DNA from 3 places in the Paenarthrobacter sp. 2TAF44 genome. Region 1 is predicted to be linked to each of the others. Evidence: riboswitches for the same ligand, from Rfam matches in the RefSeq annotation. Region 1 holds a riboswitch; each other region holds the start of a gene.
The links. Region 1 has a riboswitch for cyclic di-AMP ahead of AB4Z15_RS18820 (C40 family peptidase). Riboswitches for the same ligand answer to the same signal wherever they lie in the genome.
Positions count from the first base shown of each region.

Region 1 (6,560 bases):
GATTCCCGGGCAGGCCCAGCACGAAGCGTCCGTCCGGAAGCTCCGCCAACACGGCCGGGTGGCCGGGGCGCATGGCAATGCCATCGATCAGCAGCCGGCCGCCCAGTTCAGCCACGGCCCTCCTGAAATGGTCCGTCCCTGAGCGTCCGGTACCGCCTGTAGTAATAACGACGTCGGCCGGCGGCTCCGGTGCTGCATATGGTTCCGCGGGTTCAGGCTCGGTGTCCTGCAAAGCTGCAAGCCAGTCGTCGTAGTTGTCGCCTACCTTGAGTTGCTCTCCTGCGATGCCACCAAGGAGTTCGACGACGGCACCAAGCTGAGGTCCGAAGGTATCCCGGACCTTCCCCGGTAGGGGAACCCCCTGCGTCACCACTTCCGAGCCCGTCAGGAGGAATCGCACCAAGGGTTTCCCCAGGACTTCCAGCTCATCGAGGCCCGCCAGGGCAGCCAAGGCAATGTGCGCAGGATTCAGGATGGTACCGGCTTTGAGCAGCACGTCCCCTTCTGCGGCTTCCTCGGCAGCTTTGCGGATGTGCTGGCCATTGCGTGGCTCCCCCGGCTTCGCCAAGCCGCCGAGCGCAAGGATCGGAAGGCCGTCGTCGTCCGTGGTAATAACGCCGCTTTCGGTGCGCAGAACGGCCTTGGCGGCGGGCGGAATGAGTCCTCCGGTGACGATGGGACTGGCCTGGTGGGGAGCAAGTCTGTGTCCAGGCTCAACAAGAATCCATGGACCCGTTCCGTTGACAGCCCAGCCGTCCATGGCGGAGGACGCATAGTGCGGCATGTCCTGAATGGCCGCTGCATCCGAGGCCAATGTCCTTCCCAAGGCAGCCTTCAACGGCACTGGGCTTGGCGGGATGGGAGCGGCGACGTCAAAGGCACGCTGCCGGGCCTCATGCCATGTGTGTGCCGCGTGGTGGTGGCCCTGTCCGGGGGCCTCGGTCATTCCGCCTCAGTCCCGGGCTCCAGGTATTGCTTGGCAACCTGGCGGGCCAGATCCAGGGCAGCGCTCATGGCGGTATCGTCCGCGGCTTGCCCGATCCCCCTGGCCATGCCGGCAGCGTAACCTGCGATGAACGTTGTCAGTGGCGCAGCAGGCCGCACCACGGAGTGGGCTGCAACTCCTGCCACAGCAAGGACTTCATTGATGTCCACTTCAACGCCCTCAAGCTCAAAGGCCTGCAACAGTGTGCGGCACCAGTCCTCGAGCGTCTCTTCCTGGCTCTTCATGTCCGCCTCCTGCTCGTTGTGTATGCCCAGGGCCGCGGCGTCCTCCCACGTGTCCACATCATCGGTAGACCCATCGGGGACGGTAACGGCCAGCAGGTTCAGCCTAGCAAGCAGCCGGAACACTGAAGAGTTCGTTAACCCCGAAGCTGCCGCAACTTCCCTTTCCAAAGCCCGGGTGCTGTAGATGCCCAGGAGGGGCTGTTGCCGGCCGTCGGCTGAGACGGCCATTGCGCCTTCTACTTCAGGATGCGCACGCAGTCCTTCCCATAGGGGCTCAATGCCCCTGGCGGCGTGCGGCATGTCGCATGCCAGGACGAGCGTCCACGGCGCTGGCTCCCCATTGTGGTGAAAGGCCGCCAGACCGGCAGCAATGGCGGCGGCAGGGCCGGCAAAGGCCGGCTCCTCCCGGGCGCTAAGAACTCCATCAGGCAGGACGCCGCCGATACGAGAGGTGTCTGGACCAACCACCACCACAGCGGAGGCTCCCCGCGCCGCCTGCAGGGCATGCGAAAGGAGGCTGGCGCCGTCGAACATTAATCCGGGCTTGGGCACGCCACCGAGGCGGGTGGCCCTGCCACCCGCCAGAATCACAGCGTTGAACTCCATCCGCCCAGAGTACCCGGACGGCGGGAGGGCAACAGAAATCGATCAGGCGGCGGATTCCGGCAACAGGAACGGATCCCAGTCCGGCGCAGGTTTCTCGAGTTCTTTGATCTGCCACATGGTTCCTGTGGGCACGCCAGGTTTGAAACGAAGTTTCCAACCCATCTCGGCGAGCGTGTGGTCACTCTTGGCGTTGTTGCATTTCAAACACGCCGCAACCAGGTTTTCCCAGGAATCCGCGCCGCCCCTGGATTTGGGGTGGACGTGGTCTATGGTGTGCGCTGTTTTCCCGCAATAGGCGCAGCGATGGCCGTCGCGGCGGAGTACCCCGCGGCGGCTCACGGCAGTGATCCTGTTGTACCGGGGCCGGATGTAGCGATTGAGAAGAATCACGGATGGTCTTCCGAGAATCTCCTGTGGCCCGACGACAGGCTCGTCGCCTTCGGCCACCACGCTAGCTTTTCCAGTCAGCACAAGGACCAGCGCCCGGCGGAAGGTTACTACCGCCAGCGGTTCATATCCAGCATTCAGAACGAGTGTGCGCATGCACGTACCTCTTCACGGCCGCACCCGTCAGGGGCACGAGGGCCGGCTGCCCTCTGCTTGTACGGGCTGTGGATCGACAACACAAGGGTAAGCACTCATATGCCATATCAACGAATTTTTCTGCCGTTTCACCTGCGGTGTTGGCGAAAGTTCATGTGCGGGACACTTTTTAGGTTAAAGCAGAACACCCCGCCGGCCTGAGCCTGCGGGGTGTTCCGTGGAGTATTTGATCAGCCGTTGACGCGGATGAAAACGGGGCCGGAGCCAACGTTCACGCTGAACAGTGCCGTGGTGGATCCGTTCCATCCACCGTGGACTGCCATGCCGTTGCCGACATAAACAGCGATGTGTGCCATTCCGCCGTAGCCACCATTGGCGTAGTAAGCGAGGTCGCCGGGCTGCGCTTCAGCTGCACTGACCGTGCGGCCGAGGGAGAGGTAGCCGGCCGGCCAATCGTGGAAGTGAATACCGACGGCGGCCAGCGAGTTGGTCACCAGCATGGTGCAGTCCTGTGTGACACCGAGCTGTGCGTAGGCCGCTGCAGCGATGGCTGCACCGAGGCCGCTGGATGCAGCAGGCGCCTTGGCCGCGGAGTTATCCGTGTTGACCGCCAAAGTAGCGGTGCCGCCGGCAGCCGGAGCTTCCTTGGCAGGTGCCTTCTCGACGACGGGAGCCGGGGCTTCGACAGTCTTGACCACGGGGCGCTCGTAGGAGATGGCAACGCTGGAATCGGCAGCAATGGTGGCCTGGGCAACCGACTGCACATCAAGGGTGGACGCAGACGTGGATTCGCGCTGGACATTGGTATCCGCAGCATTTGCAGCCACGCCGCTGGTCAGGACAAGGCCTGATGCAGCTGCGATCACTGCTGCCTGACGGCCAACGCCACCGGCGTTGTCGCTGACAGCCTTGGCAATGACGGCAAGTGAGCTGGTCTTGGGGGCCTCAGCTCTATGCCGTGCAACCTTGTTTGCACTGGTCATGATTACTCTCTTTTCGTATCCGCGCACGGTGGGGACGCACGCGGGTTATGGGCGGCCAGCACTTGGGGGGCATGCTGGCTTACCCCGAATGGGATTTTCCTAGCGGAGGGTGAAGAACGAGGATGTGCCGGTGGCTGCGACCGGGGTCAGGAGCGTCCCCTGGCTGGGGTTCAGCGCGCTGATCATCATGCCGTTGCCGACGTAGATGCCCACGTGGGCTCCGCCGTTCTGCATGACGAGGTCGCCGGGGGCCGGCGTGCTGGTGGGCTTCATGGCCGTCCAGGCATTGACCCGGGGGATGCTGATGCCGGCCTGGGCGTAGACCCACTGGGCAAATCCAGAGCAGTCCCAGCCGTTGGGGGAAGTGCCGCCCCAGACATAGGGGTGGCCAATGCCGGTGTAGGCAATTGCTGCGAGTCCGGAAGCTGCCGCGCTGGATGCGGCATCCTTGGCCGTGGAGGACAGGGCAGCGAGGGCGTCGCCCGTCTGGCCTTCGGCTGCCTGCGTGCGCTGGGAGGCGCGCTGAACCTTGGGGGCTTCCTTGGTAGCCACAACGGGGCTTTCGAAGGAAACGGTTGCCGTGGGCTCAGCGGTAACAACCGCGGTGGCGACCAACTGCTGGGTGCTGGAGGATTCCGACTTGGAAACGTCGGTGTCAGCGGCCTGGGCCGGGAGTCCAACGCTGAGAACAAGTCCCGAGGCTGCGGCCAGAACGGCGGCTTGGCGGCCTACGGTGCCTGCATTGGTTGAGACAGCCTTGGAAAGGGTGTTCAACGGGTTCGTACGAACCAATTCGGCGCGATGGCGCGCAGGGGTAGTGCGTGATGACACGAAGGTAGCCTCTCCCAATGCCTGCGAGGTGAGCTGTCGGATTCGGATGGGAGTCATCCGGCCGCGCGGCTTCAAGGAAGCTTTTGCGACTTAACCCCAAGGCCTTCTGATTCGAAGGCCAAAATTGGTTCCCCCGCCCCTGCCAGACGATTTTTGCGAACGGACCTCGAGTGGTGGCAGAGCTAGGCAATCCACTCAAGTGCATCGGCCCCCTAAAAAGCCGATGCGCTTTAGACGGTACAACAGATATTCGTGAATGTCACATTCAGGTCACGGGCGTGTCATGAATGCGATAGACAACCATCAACTGGCTCAGAGCCAGCCCATGGGATCTACGACTTCACCGTTTACCTGGACCTCGAAGTGGAGGTGGCAACCCGTAGATGCGCCTGTAGTGCCGCTCAGCGCGACAGTATCGCCACGGCTGACAGTCTGGCCCACCTTGACGTTGAAGGACGACAGGTGGTTGTACGTGGTCTCGAGGCCGTTGCCGTGGTCAATCACGACGCGGTTGCCTCCGCCGTACTCATGCCAGCCTGCGAACGTGACCTTGCCTGCGGCTGCGGCGTGAACGGCAGTACCGCACTGGGCTACGAAGTCCTGGCCGCGGTGGAAGTCACCGGTGCCGCCCGTAAGGGGGCTGACGCGGTAGCCAAACGGCGATGCCGTGACCAGCTTGTCCAGAGGGCTTCCCAGCGTGCCAAGTGAGGATGCGCGCTGAATGCTCCCCGCTGACTGGGCGCTCAGCAACTGCTTGAGCTTGCCGTCAGGATCAGCGGCGGTAGCGACTGCTGCGCGACTGAAATCGATTTTGGCAGAGGCTGCCGCAGAAACTTCGGGTTGGCTGCCACCCGGCACGGAGAGGGCCGCCTCGGCCTGGCCGGATTCGGATGTGGCCATGACCGGGCTTGTGGCAGGCAGGCCTACAGTCAGGGCAAGTCCGGTAGCGGCAAGCGCGACTCCGGCCTTCTGCCCGACACCACTGGCTGCGGCGAAGTCGGCTACCTGGCGCAATGGGCTCTTGCGGCGGCGCACCTGACGCGGGGTGTCGCGTGGCCGGATCTCCATTGCGGCGCGGGCTGGCCGCAGCTCAGCAGCGGGGCCGGACGCGCGGCGACGGCCCCTGACGTTCTGCGATGTCAAACTCTGTTCCTCTCTGGAAAGCCTGCGAAGTTAGCTGTCGGATTCGGGTCAGAGAGTTCAAAGACCCGGTCCGCACGAAGCGCAAACGGCACACAGGTATCCCCGGAAGGACTTGCGTTAGTAGGCACTTCTGCTGCGGACTTCACCCCAAGGCTGCTTCTTTAGGCAGCCGCTTGTGGTTCCCCCGCCTCTGCCAGTAGTTGATGACACACCTGATCTGCTGGCAGAGCTCGGCTCCAGATCAGGTAACGCTTTGGTATCGGCGCTAGTAGATAACTATAGGCGATTAAAGCCCGCAGTAATAAATTCGTTATCTTCCCAAACGACCGTGTTGTGGACGCCCCCATATCACCAGTCGCAGGAATCCGCAGGTCACACGCGCGCCAGCCGCCCCAAAGTGAGATCTGACACGCCCTAGGGTCAGCTGACAGCAACGAAGACGTGCGCAGCTACCTCGGGAGGCAGCTCCAGTGCTCCTTCAATACCGGGAACGCGGACGGAGATGTACTCCCCCACCCGTTCCAAGGAGACAGTTGCGCCTGGACGAATTCCGCCTTCATCGAGCTGGGTGAGGAGTTCGGGCTCAACCTGGATGGGTTCAGCAAGCCGGCTGACTACTACGCGGGAATCGGCAGCGTACCCGTCCATGGCATGCAGCAGGTTCACGTCCAAGCGGGCAAGGGGCTGGTTGGCGAGGCCGCCAAGCGCCTCCAAACCCGGGATGGGGTTGCCATACGGTGACTCGGTGGGGTGCTCCAACAACTCATACAGGCGCCGTTCCACCCGTTCACTCATGACGTGTTCCCAGCGACACGCTTCGTCATGAACGTATGCCCAGTCCAGACCAATGACGTCCGCCAGGAGCCTCTCGGCAAGGCGGTGCTTCCGCATGACTTCGGTGGCCCGCTTGCGCCCGACTTCGGTCAGTTCCAGGTGGCGGTCGTTGGACACAATCACCAGGCCATCGCGCTCCATGCGTCCAATGGTCTGGGAAACCGTGGGACCCGAGTGCCGCAGACGCTCCGCAATGCGTGCGCGAAGAGCCACGATGTTCTCTTCTTCAAGCTCCAAAATGGTCCGAAGATACATCTCAGTGGTATCGATCAGATCCGTCATCCAGCTCAGCTCTCCTCGAACGCATTTCTTGCGTAATCTCCACCGTACCGCGTCCCCGCCAAGGTGGATGGTGTGCAACCGACACCTCAGGAACGTCAACCCAAGCCT
Region 1 is NZ_JBFRFP010000021.1:52,008-58,567, reverse strand. It holds gene AB4Z15_RS18840 (molybdopterin molybdotransferase MoeA) at 1-946, opposite strand, end outside; gene AB4Z15_RS18835 (NTP transferase domain-containing protein) at 943-1,836, opposite strand; gene AB4Z15_RS18830 (HNH endonuclease) at 1,879-2,379, opposite strand; gene AB4Z15_RS18825 (NlpC/P60 family protein) at 2,610-3,362, opposite strand; gene AB4Z15_RS18820 (C40 family peptidase) at 3,462-4,193, opposite strand; cyclic di-AMP (ydaO/yuaA leader) riboswitch at 4,198-4,361, opposite strand; gene AB4Z15_RS18815 (M23 family metallopeptidase) at 4,506-5,336, opposite strand; cyclic di-AMP (ydaO/yuaA leader) riboswitch at 5,343-5,572, opposite strand; gene AB4Z15_RS18810 (metal-dependent transcriptional regulator) at 5,757-6,452, opposite strand.

Region 2 (6,560 bases), on a different contig from region 1:
CCCGTGCTGGTGCTCCGAGGGAGCCGCGATCACGTCGCCGGGCCGGACTGGGCTCTTCGCCTCTCGCGGGCAATTCCTCAAGGGCGGCTCGTGGAGATCCCGGGCGTGGGCCATGTTGCACAGCACATGCGCCCCAAGGCCGTGGCGGACGCTATCAGGAGCTTTGTCGCGGCGACATCCCGGCAGAGTTAGGCGTCCCGCCGGAGTTAGGCACTAGTGCACGACGTCGAATCCCGGCATGGGTGCCCCTTGTTGGGTTTGCGATCTGGAGACTAGGCTGGCCGGGCAATCACAATAGTAAGTTTGCTTAGGAAGGGCGACCATGACCAGCTATGACCCAGAGGACGATCCCCGGACCTTCGGCGTCTCGGGCGCAGCCGAGCCGGACGACACCGCGGGCGACACTGCCGGCGATCCGGATGATGTACACACCGACCCAGACATGCGCCAGGACGAAGAGGACGATCCCGCAGCTTCCGCCAACCCCGACCCCTTGGATGGCAACGTCACGGGACTCGAACCCGGGGGCGGCGTACCCCCGGGCGAAACACCGCCTGCCGAGGACAGCATGAGCAGCGACCAGGGGCACGAAGAGTAGGTCGTCGCCAAGCCGCTGTTACGTTGTTGGGCAACAACGTGACAGCGGTTCAACGACGTAACAGCGGCTCGACAACGTAGAACCAAACCCGAGGAGCCCGAGGCTACGGCAGTCTCAGGATCTCCCCGAGGTCATAATCAGCCGGCTCCTCCAGTTGTGAGTATGTGCAGCTCTCCGGGGTCCTGTCCGGCCGCCACCGACGAAACTGGGTGGTGTGCCGGAACCGCTCGCCCTCCATGTAGTCGTAGGCAACCTCAATGACGAGTTCCGGCCGGAGGGGAACAAAGGAGAAGTCCTTACCGGCGCTCCACCGGCTCTGTGCGCCCGGCATTCGAGAACCTGTAGCTGCCGCGTCTCCTTGATCGGCCCACTGGCCCCAAGGATGTTCGCTGAATTCCGTCTGATACGGCTCAAGTTCGGCCACCAGGCTTTCGCGCTTGGCCATGGGAAATGAAGCCACCACCCCCACGTGCTGCAGCTGGCCGGCGTCGTTATATAGCCCGAGCAGCATCGACCCCACAACCTTTCCCGTTTTGTGCCACCGGAATCCAGCCACCACACAGTCCGCGGTCCGTTCATGCTTGGTCTTGAACATGACGCGCTTATTCGGCTGGTACGTCCCCCCGAGCGGTTTGGAAAGTATGCCGTCAAGCCCAGCACCTTCCAGCTGCACGAACCACTCCTGCGCTTGATCAAGTTCTGTCACGGCAGGCGTTACGTACACGGGCGCCTCAGCCTTGGCCATTGCCTTCTCCAAGGCGGCTCGACGCTCCGAAAACGGCTTGTCCATGAGGTTCTCCCCGCCCAGGGCAAGGATGTCGAATCCGATGAAGGAGGACGGTGTCTTTTCGGCAAGCATCCGCACACGGCTATCGGCAGGATGGATGCGCTGCTGAAGGCCCTCGAAATCGAGCCTGTTGTCAGCTATGAGGACGATCTCGCCGTCGATCACGCATTTGTCCGGAAGGTTCTTCTGAAGGGCTTCCACCAACTCGGGAAAGTACCGTGTCATGGGACGTTCGTTGCGGCTGCCCAAGATGATCTCGTCGCCATCTTTGAAAACGATGGTCCTGAACCCGTCCCACTTCGGCTCAAAGTGGCCTACATCAGGGATCGAAGGAACGGACTTGGCAAGCATGGGCGAAATGGGCGGCATCACTGGGAGGTCCATACGACTATGTTCTACCTGCCAGCCGCGGCGGAAGCTAGTCTTGGGCGATGGATATCTTGGCCGTTCTAGTGGCAGTACTGGCAGCACCTGCCTTCGTTGCGGCCCTTTGGTTCTGGGTCTCGCGCCAGAACAGCAAGGGGAAAGTCCGGCGCGGCGCCGCGGGTGGGATCCTGGGCGTGGCGGACGAAATTTTCCGACCCGAGACCCATTACGCACACCAAGTCCAAAGGATCCAGCACGAGCTGCCAGCCCCGGCTCCGGCCCCGGAGCCTAAGTCCTAACGGACCTTCGCGCTGGAAGGCGTCCCGCCCGTTACATTAATGTGACTTTACTATGGCGCTCATGTACGGTCTAAGAGCGACCCGTATCTCCGCTGGGCCGCTTCCGGGTTGACGCCGAGCTCTGCCGCAAACCGGGATCCGCCAGACTAGCGGCAGAGACGGGGGACCCAGAGTTCCCGGGCCTGATTTTTCATGGGCCCTTGGGGTGAAGCCGCCATGTGCGGCCGGACGGCCTCGTCCGAACCCGACAGCTAACCTCGCAGGCGTTGAGAGGCAACCACCATGTCCCCAACCATGGATCAGCCGCGCCGCGCCCAAATAGCGCGCGAGCGTACCCAACCAACCGGACGCCGTCGGGCCCAACCCAGCGGATCCTCCACCAGCACGCCGGCAGCAGAAACAGGTTCTACAAGCACGACGCCGGAACCCGCCACTGCTTCTGTTCCCACCTCTGCGGCGCCCACCACGCGCGCAGCCGCTCGCGCGGCAGAGCGTGAACGGGCAGCCCAAGCTGTAATCGCTCCTCAAACAGCTCCGGCAGAAACTGCCCCAGTAGACTCCGCTGCTCTGGAGCCGGCTACGGCTGCGATTCCAACAGTTCTGGCGCCCACGCCGGTCGCTCCCGAACCGGCTGCAGATCCCGAGCCCGCCACCGCTGCCATCCCGATGGTGGCTGCTGCTGCACCCACCCCCGCCGCGCACGAACCCGAGCCCGCCACCGCTGCCATCCCGATAGTGCAGGCGCCCACGCCCGGCCCTGGGGATCCGGTCACAGCTGAAATTCCGACCGTTGCCACCCCTCTTCCCACGCCTGCGGCTCCGGCGTTCCCTGCTTCGCCGGCGGAGTCAAAGAGCCCTGCCCAGCTCGCGGCAGCCGCCACCGCGACAGCTGGTCTCGCAAGCCGGAAAGCCCTTCGTGCCCAAGCATCCGGAAGCGGGACAGCCCCTTCCGCGACAACGGTTGCCGAGTCCCCGACGGGCGTTGTCCCCACGTTTGGAGCGTCGTCCTTCAGCCACGAACCACATGCAGTCCTCACCAAGGCCGCCTCGGTCAAGACAATGGGCCAGCGCATGGCAGTCGTCGCTGGGGCATTGGGCCTGGTATTGACCGTTGGCACCATGAGCCAGGCCTTCGAGCTTCCCTTCTTCGGGCAGGAAACACCGGCTCAGGAAGCCAGTGACGCAAAGACGGGTGGCGACAGCAGGCAGTCAACCTCGGCCACCCCCGCACCCCGCTCGTCCAGCTCTACTGCATCAGCTTCGTCGGCGACCAGCGAGGCCGGACAGCCGGCAACTGTTGCAACGCAGTCGTCAGAAGAGGCACCTGCTCAGGGGTCGTCGTCGTCACTTCCGACTCCGGAAGTTTCACTCGCGGATCCTGTTTGGGTCCCTTCGTCGGCCCCGTCGGCTGTTGTTCCTGTGCCGGGCGTGACAACTCCTGTCCCGACCCAGCCGGCCCCGAGCCCGGTTCCGTCGGACACGGTTACCACCCCACCTGCCACGACGACGCCCAGTCCCACGGTTACTCCGACACCTACTCCTACCCAGACTCAGGCACCGAAGCCAAAGCCAACCGGAAATCCAAATGCCACCACGCCGGCCAATGGTTCAGCCTTGGACCTGGACGGCATACTTGAGGGCGCCACAGGGATCTTGAAGTGAGCACGCAACTTCCCAGGACCAGCAAGCACGTCGGATGGCACGGCCGGTACTGCAGCAGCAGCCGCACTGCCACCTTCCGCAATCGGATGGGCCGTTGGAGCTGCCAACGGCTTCGTCGGGCCTAAGGAATCACAGCTACAGCAATCACGGTAACAAGATGAGGCAGGCACCCGCGCGGGTGCCTGCCTCATCTGTTCCGTCTCGCTTTTTGTTTCGTGTGGCTCTTGTTCCTGGCATGGCGTTTCTAACCCAGCAGCCACGCGACCATGACCAGTGCCCCGATGCAGAGCACCGTTGTGCAGAGGATGACGTCCCTGGCCATTGTCATTCCGCGTCCGTAGGGAGAAGCGAAAAGGAAAACGTTCTGGGCGGTTGGAAGGGCTGCCATGATGACGCTGGCCAGGAGGTGCTGCCCCTCCAGGCCGAACACAAAGCGTCCCAGCGCCCAGACCACCACGGGCATGCCCGCCACCTTCAGGGTGGTTGCCACCACGGTCTCCACGCGGCCATCCCCCTTTTGGAGAGGTGCCTTGCCTGCCAGCGACATGCCAAAAGCCAACAGAACCATGGGCACGGCCGCGCCAGCCAGCATGTCGATGGGTTTCTGGACGAGTTCGGGTGCGTCCCACCCCGTAAGAGCCATCACCACTCCCAGCCCCGAGGCGATAATCATGGGATTGGAGAAGGGCTGCAACAGCATTCGTTTCCAGGAGATTTTTGTACCACCTGCCACGCCCAGGACGCTGAGGTAGAAGGGTGCCATGATCAGGAGTTGAACCAGAAGGACTGGAGCAACGTGCTGCGCCGTGCCCACTGCATACAACGAGACAGGAATGCCAATGTTGTTCGCGTTGGCATAACTACTGGCCATGGCACCAACTGCCGTTTCGGCGACCGGCCGCCGGAAGAACACGAAGCTCAGCAAACAATAGAGAAGGCCTATAACGGCTGCTGACAGGAGCGCCAGAGGGGCGTCAACCCCGAGTGCGGCACGGATATCGCTTTTCCCTACCACGGTGAACAGCAGCGCAGGATTGGTGATGTAGAAGGCCGTTCGAGTCAGTGCGCTTTGGACATCAGGGGCCAGCACTTTGTAGCGGGCGGCGAAATAGCCCACCGCGATGACCAAGGCGACGATGAGGATCCCCGAGACAACGCCGCCCACCTTGCTCCTAAAAATTGTTGAGAAACCGCTTTCTCAGCGTAGGGGACGCCTGCGTGGGTGTCCACTTCAGCGCTACCGTTCCACAACACGCGTTCCCCAACACGCGTTCCACAACACTTGGCGACTCACCGGCACGACACCCGCTAGATCCGCGGGCGCGAGGCCCACCGCTGGGCCTTTAGTGCAGCATGCAGCTCGAGCCGGATCCCACCGCTCAACGGATCAGCTCCGATGAGTTGGCGGATCCGGCCGAGGCGGTTGTAGATGCTGCTCCTGTGCAAGTGGAGTTTCGCTGCTACGTCCTGCACGGAGCTGTCGTTGTCGTAGAGCAGTTCCAGCACTGGCAGGAGTTCGCCGTTCTTATCCTGGTCCTCCAAAGTGCGGAAATGAACGGAGCCCGTGTCATCCCAGCCGCCCGGCGCTTGAAGACGATCGAAGAGCTGATACACGCCAACGGCCCGGCTCTCCACCAGTTCCCCGAGGGGCGGATCCACGGCTGCGGCCTGTGCTGCCACTTTGGATTGCCTGTAGGCCCCTGCCAATTGCCGGATGACTTGGAACGGCTCGCTGATGCCCAAGATCACACGGTCCACCGCGCGGCCCGCCCGCTTGGCGAGCTCCAATTGATAGTGCACCAGGACCTGGGCGTGGTCCGCCCGGCCTCCGGATTCCCGGAACAGGACAACGGAATGTGTCTCCGTCCCGGCGCTGAATAACGCGGCGTTGACACCAATCGTGGACTGCAACGCTGCTGTCCGGTGGGTTAGCGTTGCGGCAATGGGGTCGACGTCGGCTCCCCCACCATCCGCGTCCAGGACGGTCACCAGTTGCCACGGACCGCGGCCCTGGATCTCCTTCCAACCGGCCACCGCTGCCACTGCGTTCGACTCCCCGGCGCAGGCCGCCAGAAACTCCTGCTCCCGCCTCCTTCGGAACTCTGATTCGGCCGTGTTGGAATCGAGCAGCAAACCAGCCAACAAGTCCAGTTCGTCACGCACGCCGGGCAATTCGGCGAGTATCGCCGTCGCGGTTTGCTCCTCAAGGTCCTGCTGCACCCACAAGTAGCCCACCCGAAAACCGCGCACCAGCAGCGGGACGCAGACCCGACCGAGCATGCCCAATTCGTCGTTGGCAGGAACAACCACTGGCCGCACCGCTGTGGCGATGCCATGGGAGAGCTGCCAAGCGCTCACATCGCTCGGAACGCGCTTGCTCAGGAGGAAGTTCACCCGGACGCGGTCGGCGTGGGATTGGTTGGAACTGTAGGCGAGGAGGACGCCGTCGAGGTCCTCCAGGGACAGCCCCCTGCCCAGCTTGAGCGCCACGCGTTCAACTATCTCCTCGACGTCCTGCTGCATCCAGAAAGCGTACCAACACTAGGCGACACCTGACGCTCTAGCACTCGACAAATGTCGAGCTCAATGGAAGAAGATCCTTGAATTTACAGGGAGTTCGCTTCCCTTGGTCTGGAGGATCATGTCGCCTGCCTCACAGCCGGATTTATTCTGGAATCACAGCCCGCAGCAAATATCCGGCCGAAAAAGCCGCTAACGATGGAGCCAGCAAATGATCATCGGCGTCCCTAAAGAAATCAAGAACAACGAGTTCCGCGTAGCCATCACGGCCGCAGGTGTCCACGAGTTCCGCACTCACGGACACACCGTTCTGGTTGAGCGGGGAGCG
Region 2 is NZ_JBFRFP010000037.1:30,470-37,029, forward strand. It holds gene AB4Z15_RS23320 (alpha/beta fold hydrolase) at 1-192, shown strand, start outside; gene AB4Z15_RS23325 (DUF6480 family protein) at 323-598, shown strand; gene AB4Z15_RS23330 (ATP-dependent DNA ligase) at 702-1,769, opposite strand; gene AB4Z15_RS23335 (hypothetical protein) at 1,817-2,050, shown strand; cyclic di-AMP (ydaO/yuaA leader) riboswitch at 2,180-2,330, shown strand; gene AB4Z15_RS23340 (hypothetical protein) at 2,333-3,712, shown strand; gene AB4Z15_RS23345 (AEC family transporter) at 3,957-4,877, opposite strand; gene AB4Z15_RS23350 (PucR family transcriptional regulator) at 5,021-6,235, opposite strand; gene ald (alanine dehydrogenase) at 6,444-6,560, shown strand, end outside.
Region 2: linked by a shared signal. The riboswitch ahead of AB4Z15_RS23340 (hypothetical protein) and the one ahead of AB4Z15_RS18820 (C40 family peptidase) in region 1 are both predicted to bind cyclic di-AMP.

Region 3 (6,560 bases), on a different contig from region 1:
GGCCTCGCGGATGGCGACGATCTCTGCGTGGGCGGTCGGGTCCCCGTGTGCTTCCCGTTCGTTGCGCCCTGAACCCAGCACACCGCCGTCGGGTCCTAGAACGACCGCGCCGATCGGCACGTCGTCCGTTTCCATCGCCAATCGGGCCTCGTCCAGGGCGAGGCCCATCCAAGCCATGTGTTCAGCGTGATACGGCTCCGTGGCGCTCATGTCTCAATGATAGTTTTGGACGATGCGCACACTCGTCGTGGACCACCCGCTGGTCGCTCACAAGCTCACCGTACTGCGGGATAAGAACACCCCTTCACCGGTCTTCCGGCAGCTCACTGAAGAACTCGTCACCCTCCTGGCCTACGAGGCCACCCGCGAGGTCAAGACACAGCCAGTGGAGATCGAGACTCCTGTCACAAAGACCATCGGCACGGCGTTCACCAAGCCGACGCCCTTGGTGGTTCCCATCCTGCGCGCTGGGCTGGGAATGCTTGAGGGCATGACCAAACTGGTCCCCACCGCTGAGGTCGGCTTCCTGGGCATGGCCCGCGACGAAGAGACACTGGACATCATCACCTACGCCGAGCGCCTTCCCGAGGACCTCACCGGACGTCAGATCTTCGTGCTGGACCCCATGCTTGCCACCGGCGGCACCTTGCGCGAAGCCATCAAATTCCTCTTCAAACGCGGCGCCTCCGACGTTACGTGCATCTGCCTGCTGGCTGCTCCGGAAGGCCTCGCCAAGTTGGAGGAGGAACTGCAGGACGCCAATGTGACGGTAGTCCTCGCTTCGATTGACGAGAAGCTGAACGACAGGTCATATATCGTTCCAGGCTTGGGCGACGCCGGCGACCGCCTCTACGGCGTGGCCGGCTAATCCGTACGCCTCTACCGCTTTCCTGCGCGCCCCGTTAGCCTGTGGCGCATGGACTGGAAACTTGAACTGGTGTTTGTCCCTGTGTCCGACGTGGATCGCGCGAAGGATTTCTACGTCAACAAAGTTGGTTTCAATGCCGATTTCGATGAGCGTCCCATGGACGGCATCCGCTTTGTGCAGTTGACGCCGCCGGGATCGGCTTGTTCCATCGCGATCGGGGAGGGCCTCAGCGATGCTCCTCCCGGGACAGCGCCATCCCTTCAAATAGTGGTGAGCGACATCAATAAAGCCCACGAACAGCTCAAGGCCAATGGCGTCGAGGTCAGTGATATCGACGTTCAGGACTGGGGACACTTCGTCCATTTTGCGGACCCCGACGGCAATAAGTGGGCTGTGCAGTACATTCCGCACCGGCCCAACGGCTAAGTCACAGTTAGCCGCAACCCCTGCATGGTGCGGCAGGATGGATGCATGAGCCATCCTGCCGAGCCAACCTCGCCTTCCGCACACGCCGAGCGATCCTCTACCCTGACGGTTCGTGCTGTCCTGTTCGACATGGACGGAACACTGGTTGATTCCACGGCGATCGTCGAGCAAGTATGGCTGGAGTTCGCCGAACGATACGGCCTCGACTACAACGAAATCCTGCGGACGTCACACGGGGTGCAAGCGGGCGATACTGTGCGCCGTTATGCTCCGGCAGGAGCTGATCTTGAAGCTTTGACGGCCGAGCTGGGCGAGATGGAACGCACCAGGACCGACGGCGTGATTGCCCTTCCTGGCGCAGAAGCCCTGCTTGCATCATTGCCGGACGACGCCATCGCGCTTGTCACGTCCGCGGACCGCATCCTTGCCGACATCCGGATGAAGGCTGCCGGACTTTCCATGCCATCGACTACCGTCACCGCCGAAGGCGTTACGCGGGGCAAGCCGCACCCGGAGGGGTATCTCAAAGCCGCAGCGTTGCTGGGCGCGGAACCGGCCGACGTCGTGGTTTTTGAGGACGCTCCGGCAGGTATCGCCGCAGCCCGCGCCGCCGGGATGCGAACCGTGGTGGTGGGCGACGCCGGAGGCGAGCTTGAGCCGGGCATGTGGCGGATCCCGGACTACTCAGCCGTGATGGTCACAGCAGTGAAAGACGACGACGGCGGTCACCTCATCACCTTCACGCTCTAGCACTGTTCGCCTTCGCTGTTCCAGCCGGTGAACCGGGAGTAGGCTGTGCGCATGTCTGCGTTGCCGGAGGCGTACGGTGCTGCACTGGAGCGGGCCATGGCGCACGCTACGGAGTGGCTTGCGTCAGTGCCCAGCCGTTCAGTCCGGCCCACGTCCGACGCCGACCAAGTTGCCGCGAGCCTTCTTTCGAGCCTTCCCGACGAAGCAACGGACGCGGCTGACGTAGTAGACGAGCTCGCCGCATTGGCGGAGCCCGGGTTGATGGCCATCCAGTCCGGACGCTTCTACGGCTGGGTCATGGGCGGGACGTTGCCGGCTGCCATGGCTGCAGATTGGCTCGTCTCGGCGTGGGACCAAAACGCCGGGCTCAGGTTTGCGACTCCCGCTGCCGCTGCGATCGAAGAATCCGCGGCGGCCTGGCTCCTGGAACTATTGGATCTTCCCCGAGGGTCCGACATCGGGTTCACAACTGGCGCTACCACTGCCAACTTCGCGGGCCTGGCCGCCGGGCGCCAATACCTGATGGACGAGGCAGGATGGGACCTGGCGGACCTGGGCCTGACCGGCGCGCCGCTCATCACAACGTTTGCCGGCCGGGAACGGCACGCCGCCGTGGATCTCGCCCTGCGGTATCTGGGGCTGGGAGCGTGCGTGCCCGTGGACACGGACGATCAAGGCAGGATCCTGCCGGAAGCCCTTGCCGACGCCATGGACCAGCAACCCGGGCCTTCCCTCGTGTGCCTGCAGGCCGGCAACCTGCATTCCGGTGCGTTCGATCCGATGTCCGAAGCCATCGCGGTAGCCCATGACCGGGAGGCCTGGGTGCATGTGGATGGCGCCTTTGGGCTGTGGGCGGCAGTCAGCCCAAATCTGCGCGGGCGGCTGGCCGGAGTAGAGGCAGCCGATTCGTGGGCCACCGATGCCCACAAAACATTGAACGTCCCGTACGACTGCGGCTTGGCCATCGTCTCCCGGCCGGAAGCCCTTAGACGCGCCTTCAGCGTTCACACGAGTTACCTCATTGCAACGGAGACCGGACTGGGCGATCCGTTCGACAAAGTTCCGGAACTGTCCCGTAGGGCCCGCGGCATCCCGGTGTGGGCAGCGCTGCGACAGTTGGGCCGGTCCGGAGTCATTGCCATGGTGGACAGGCTTGCAGCAAACGCCCGCGCGTTGGCGGAGGGACTCGCGGAGATCCCGGGTGTGGAGATTCTGAACGACGTCGTGTTCACACAGGTATCGGTAGCCTTCGGCAGTGATGACCGCACACACCGCGTCACCCAGCGGCTCATGGCCGAAGGGCTTGTGTGGATGTCAGGTTCCTCATGGCGAGGACGCGACATCTTCCGGATTTCGGTCAGCAACTGGGCCACCGACGCAGGTGACGTCGCTGCCTCCATCGCAGCCGTTCGAGGTGCGGCAGAGGCCGAACCGGAAGCATAGGCCGAACCGGAAGTATAGGCACAGTCCAGTTACCGGGCCGAGCGCGCCTTTTCCAAATATGCCATCAGCCCGGCCAACTGCTCAGCGCTCCAAGGCAGGCCGGCGCTGATGGCCTTGCTGTTTTCCTGCCAGGCTGCACGCGCTGCACCTTTGGTGTCCTCACTCGAGTGGAACATGGAACCGATGCCGTCCCATGAGTGCACCCATTCCTGGACGGAAGGATCCGTGACGGGCCTGTTGGCTTCCACGTGCGCCAGTCCTTCTTCCACAAGGACGGCCCACTGCTGCTTGGCGGCTTCGACTTTTTCTGCGCCGAGTTCTTCCCGCTTGTCCGCGAGTTGCTGGCGTTGTTCGGCTGTGAAGTTGTTTTCGAGCACGGTAATCATCTCCAACGTTGACATGAATTGTTCAGGGGTGGGCATGGCGTGTCCGTCCATGCGTGACAACAGCTCGCCCAAACGGTTTTGGAGCGCCTGGAGTTGCTGGGCATGCTCCTGCACATGGACCAGCTGCTCTTTGAGGAGGCCTCGAAGAGACTCCAGATCATCCTCGGGCGTTTGCAGCGCCTTGCCGATGGCAGCGAGCGGAAGCCCCAGCATCTGAAGCGATCTGATCCGGTATAGGCGGCGCAGGTCGCTCTCCGAATACCGGCGATGACCAGATGATGTCCTTTGGCTTGCGGACAGCAGCCCGATCTCGTCGTAGTGGTGGAGCGTCCGCACGCTGACGCCACATGCTGTGGCCAGTTCACCGATGCTCCACGGTCCGGTTCCTGTTGTTCCCGTCATGGGCACAACGCTAAGTCCTGACGTTACGTGAGGTGCAAGCCGTCGCCACCTGAAACGCGAAAACCGCCCCGTTCCCGCTGTCAGCTGCAGTAATCACTGCTGCGAACGGCGGAAAACGGGGCGGTAATCAGGCCCTGCACGTTTGAGCCCGCTGGGGTGGGCTCAAACCTGCTTATTGAGTTGGCTTAGTACCAGTTGTTGGCCAAGTGGAAGGCGAGGGCGGCCGAGGGGGAGCCGTAGCGTTCCTTGATGTAGTTCAGGCCCCACTTGATCTGGGTTTGGTAGTTGGTCTCCCAGTCGGCGCCGGCAGTTGCCATCTTGGAAGCTGGCAGAGACTGCACGATTCCGTAGGCGCCACTGGACGCGTTGGTCGCGGTGGTCCGCCAGTTGGATTCCTTCTCCCACAGTGTGTTCAGGGCAGTCATTTCACCCGGACCCCAGCCGTAGCTGGCGAGGATGCTGGCGGCGTAAGCTTTGGCAGCAGCGGGATCGTCCACGGCCTTGGGAACAGCTGCTGCGGCTGCGGCTGCAGCAGCGGCGGCATCGGCAGCCTGCTTGGCGGCTGCATCAGCGGCAGCCTTTTCGGCGGCGGCTTGTGCGGCTGCTGCCTGGTCGGCGGCGGCTTTTTCGGCCGCAGCCTTCTCAGCGGCAGCCTTCTCGGCAGCGGCCTGTGCAGCTGCTGCTGCCTGATCTGCAGCGGCCCTATCGCCGGCGCCCTTCTTGGCAGCAGCATCCAGGGACGCAGAGATTTCCGCTGATTTGTTGCTGACCTGGGCCGTGGCTTGCGTCTCGGATGCCTGGCTCGTTTCCGGGAGGTTGAATGCGGCGTTTGCGGCCTGGCCAAGCGATGCGACGCCCAATGCTGCGGCAACGACTCCTGCAACAACGGACATGCGCTGACCGGTCTTGCCGCGGCGGGCAGCGGTCTTCAGAACAGACTGCGATTTGGTCAGGGGAGCGTTGTGTTCGTCACGGTGACGCGCGGAAGGGCGCGTCTGATCGTTGAATTCAGACATGTGTGATTACCTCTCAGCGCCTGCGGAGTTAGCTGTCGGGTTCGGATGAGGTCATCCGGCCGCGCGCGTAGCTGCGGCTTCACCCCAAGGGCAAGGAAAGTACTGTGCCCGGAGACTCTGGGTCCCCCGTCTCTGCCTCGAATGAGAACGGAACTCCGGGAAGTGGCAGAGCTCGGCGCATCCCGGGTGTGGGCCAACTATGGGCGACCCACCCTTTCGAAGGTACAGGAGGTTTCGGCTTAAGTCACATTTGGGTAACAGAGATCACGGTCACGGCGCGTCATGTTGCCTGATTCGTTATACGTGTTCGTTCGAAACTGACGGGAGTCTCAGAATGAACTCGGTGCACCCCGGCTTGGACGTTACTGCCACGCTTCCGCCGTGCGCTTGGACGATTGATTCGACGATTGACAAGCCCAATCCGGAGGTTCCTTCAGAGCCTGATCTCGCGGCGTCAGCGCGGGCAAAACGCGAGAAAACATGGCCCTGGAATTCAGGCGGAATGCCAGCCCCGTTGTCAGTGACCGTGACCACCGCGGTACCGTCCGCGGAGAGCACGACGCCAGTGATCACTGTGGTACCTGGATCGGTGTGTTTGCGGGCGTTGGACAGGAGATTGGCCAGCACCTGATGCAGCTGGGTTGCGTCCCCGCGTACCGTGATGGGCTCGTCGGGGAGTTGGAGCTTCCAGATGTGATCCGGTGCCATCACCTTTTCGTCGCTGACGGTCTCGATCACCAACTGGGTAAGGTCCACATCCGTGACCTTCAATGGCTGGCCTTCGTCCAACCGCGCCAACAGCAACAGGTCCTCCACCAGGGTGGTCATGCGTTCGGACTGGCTCTGGACGCGTGCCAGGGACTTCCGGCCGTCGTCCGTGAAGTTCTCCGTCATGCGGAGTAATTCGGTATATCCACGAATGGCGGTCAGCGGCGTCCGCAGTTCGTGGGAGGCATCCGCAACGAACTGCCGGACCTTGGTTTCGCTCTCCTGACGGGCTTCCAGGGCCCTGGAAACGTTGTTGAGCATTTGGTTCAAAGCGTGGCCAACGCTGCCTACTTCTGTTCCAGGATGGGAGGCCGACGGCGGTACGCGCACAGCGAGTGCCACTTCACCGGCGTCGAGGGGAAGGCGCGATACTTTGGTTGCAACCTCCGATAGTTGCTCCAGCGGCCGCATGGTCCGGCGAATGATGACGGTACCGGCAAGGCCGATCAGCACCAGTCCGCCAAGGGAAACAAACACCATGGTCCATACCAGCGAGGCCTC
Region 3 is NZ_JBFRFP010000010.1:54,763-61,322, reverse strand. It holds gene tadA (tRNA adenosine(34) deaminase TadA) at 1-210, opposite strand, end outside; gene upp (uracil phosphoribosyltransferase) at 233-868, shown strand; gene AB4Z15_RS11475 (VOC family protein) at 917-1,294, shown strand; gene AB4Z15_RS11470 (HAD-IA family hydrolase) at 1,340-2,044, shown strand; gene AB4Z15_RS11465 (pyridoxal phosphate-dependent decarboxylase family protein) at 2,096-3,487, shown strand; gene AB4Z15_RS11460 (MerR family transcriptional regulator) at 3,517-4,275, opposite strand; gene AB4Z15_RS11455 (hypothetical protein) at 4,461-5,291, opposite strand; cyclic di-AMP (ydaO/yuaA leader) riboswitch at 5,297-5,454, opposite strand; gene AB4Z15_RS11450 (sensor histidine kinase) at 5,589-6,560, opposite strand, start outside.
Region 3: linked by a shared signal. The riboswitch ahead of AB4Z15_RS11455 (hypothetical protein) and the one ahead of AB4Z15_RS18820 (C40 family peptidase) in region 1 are both predicted to bind cyclic di-AMP.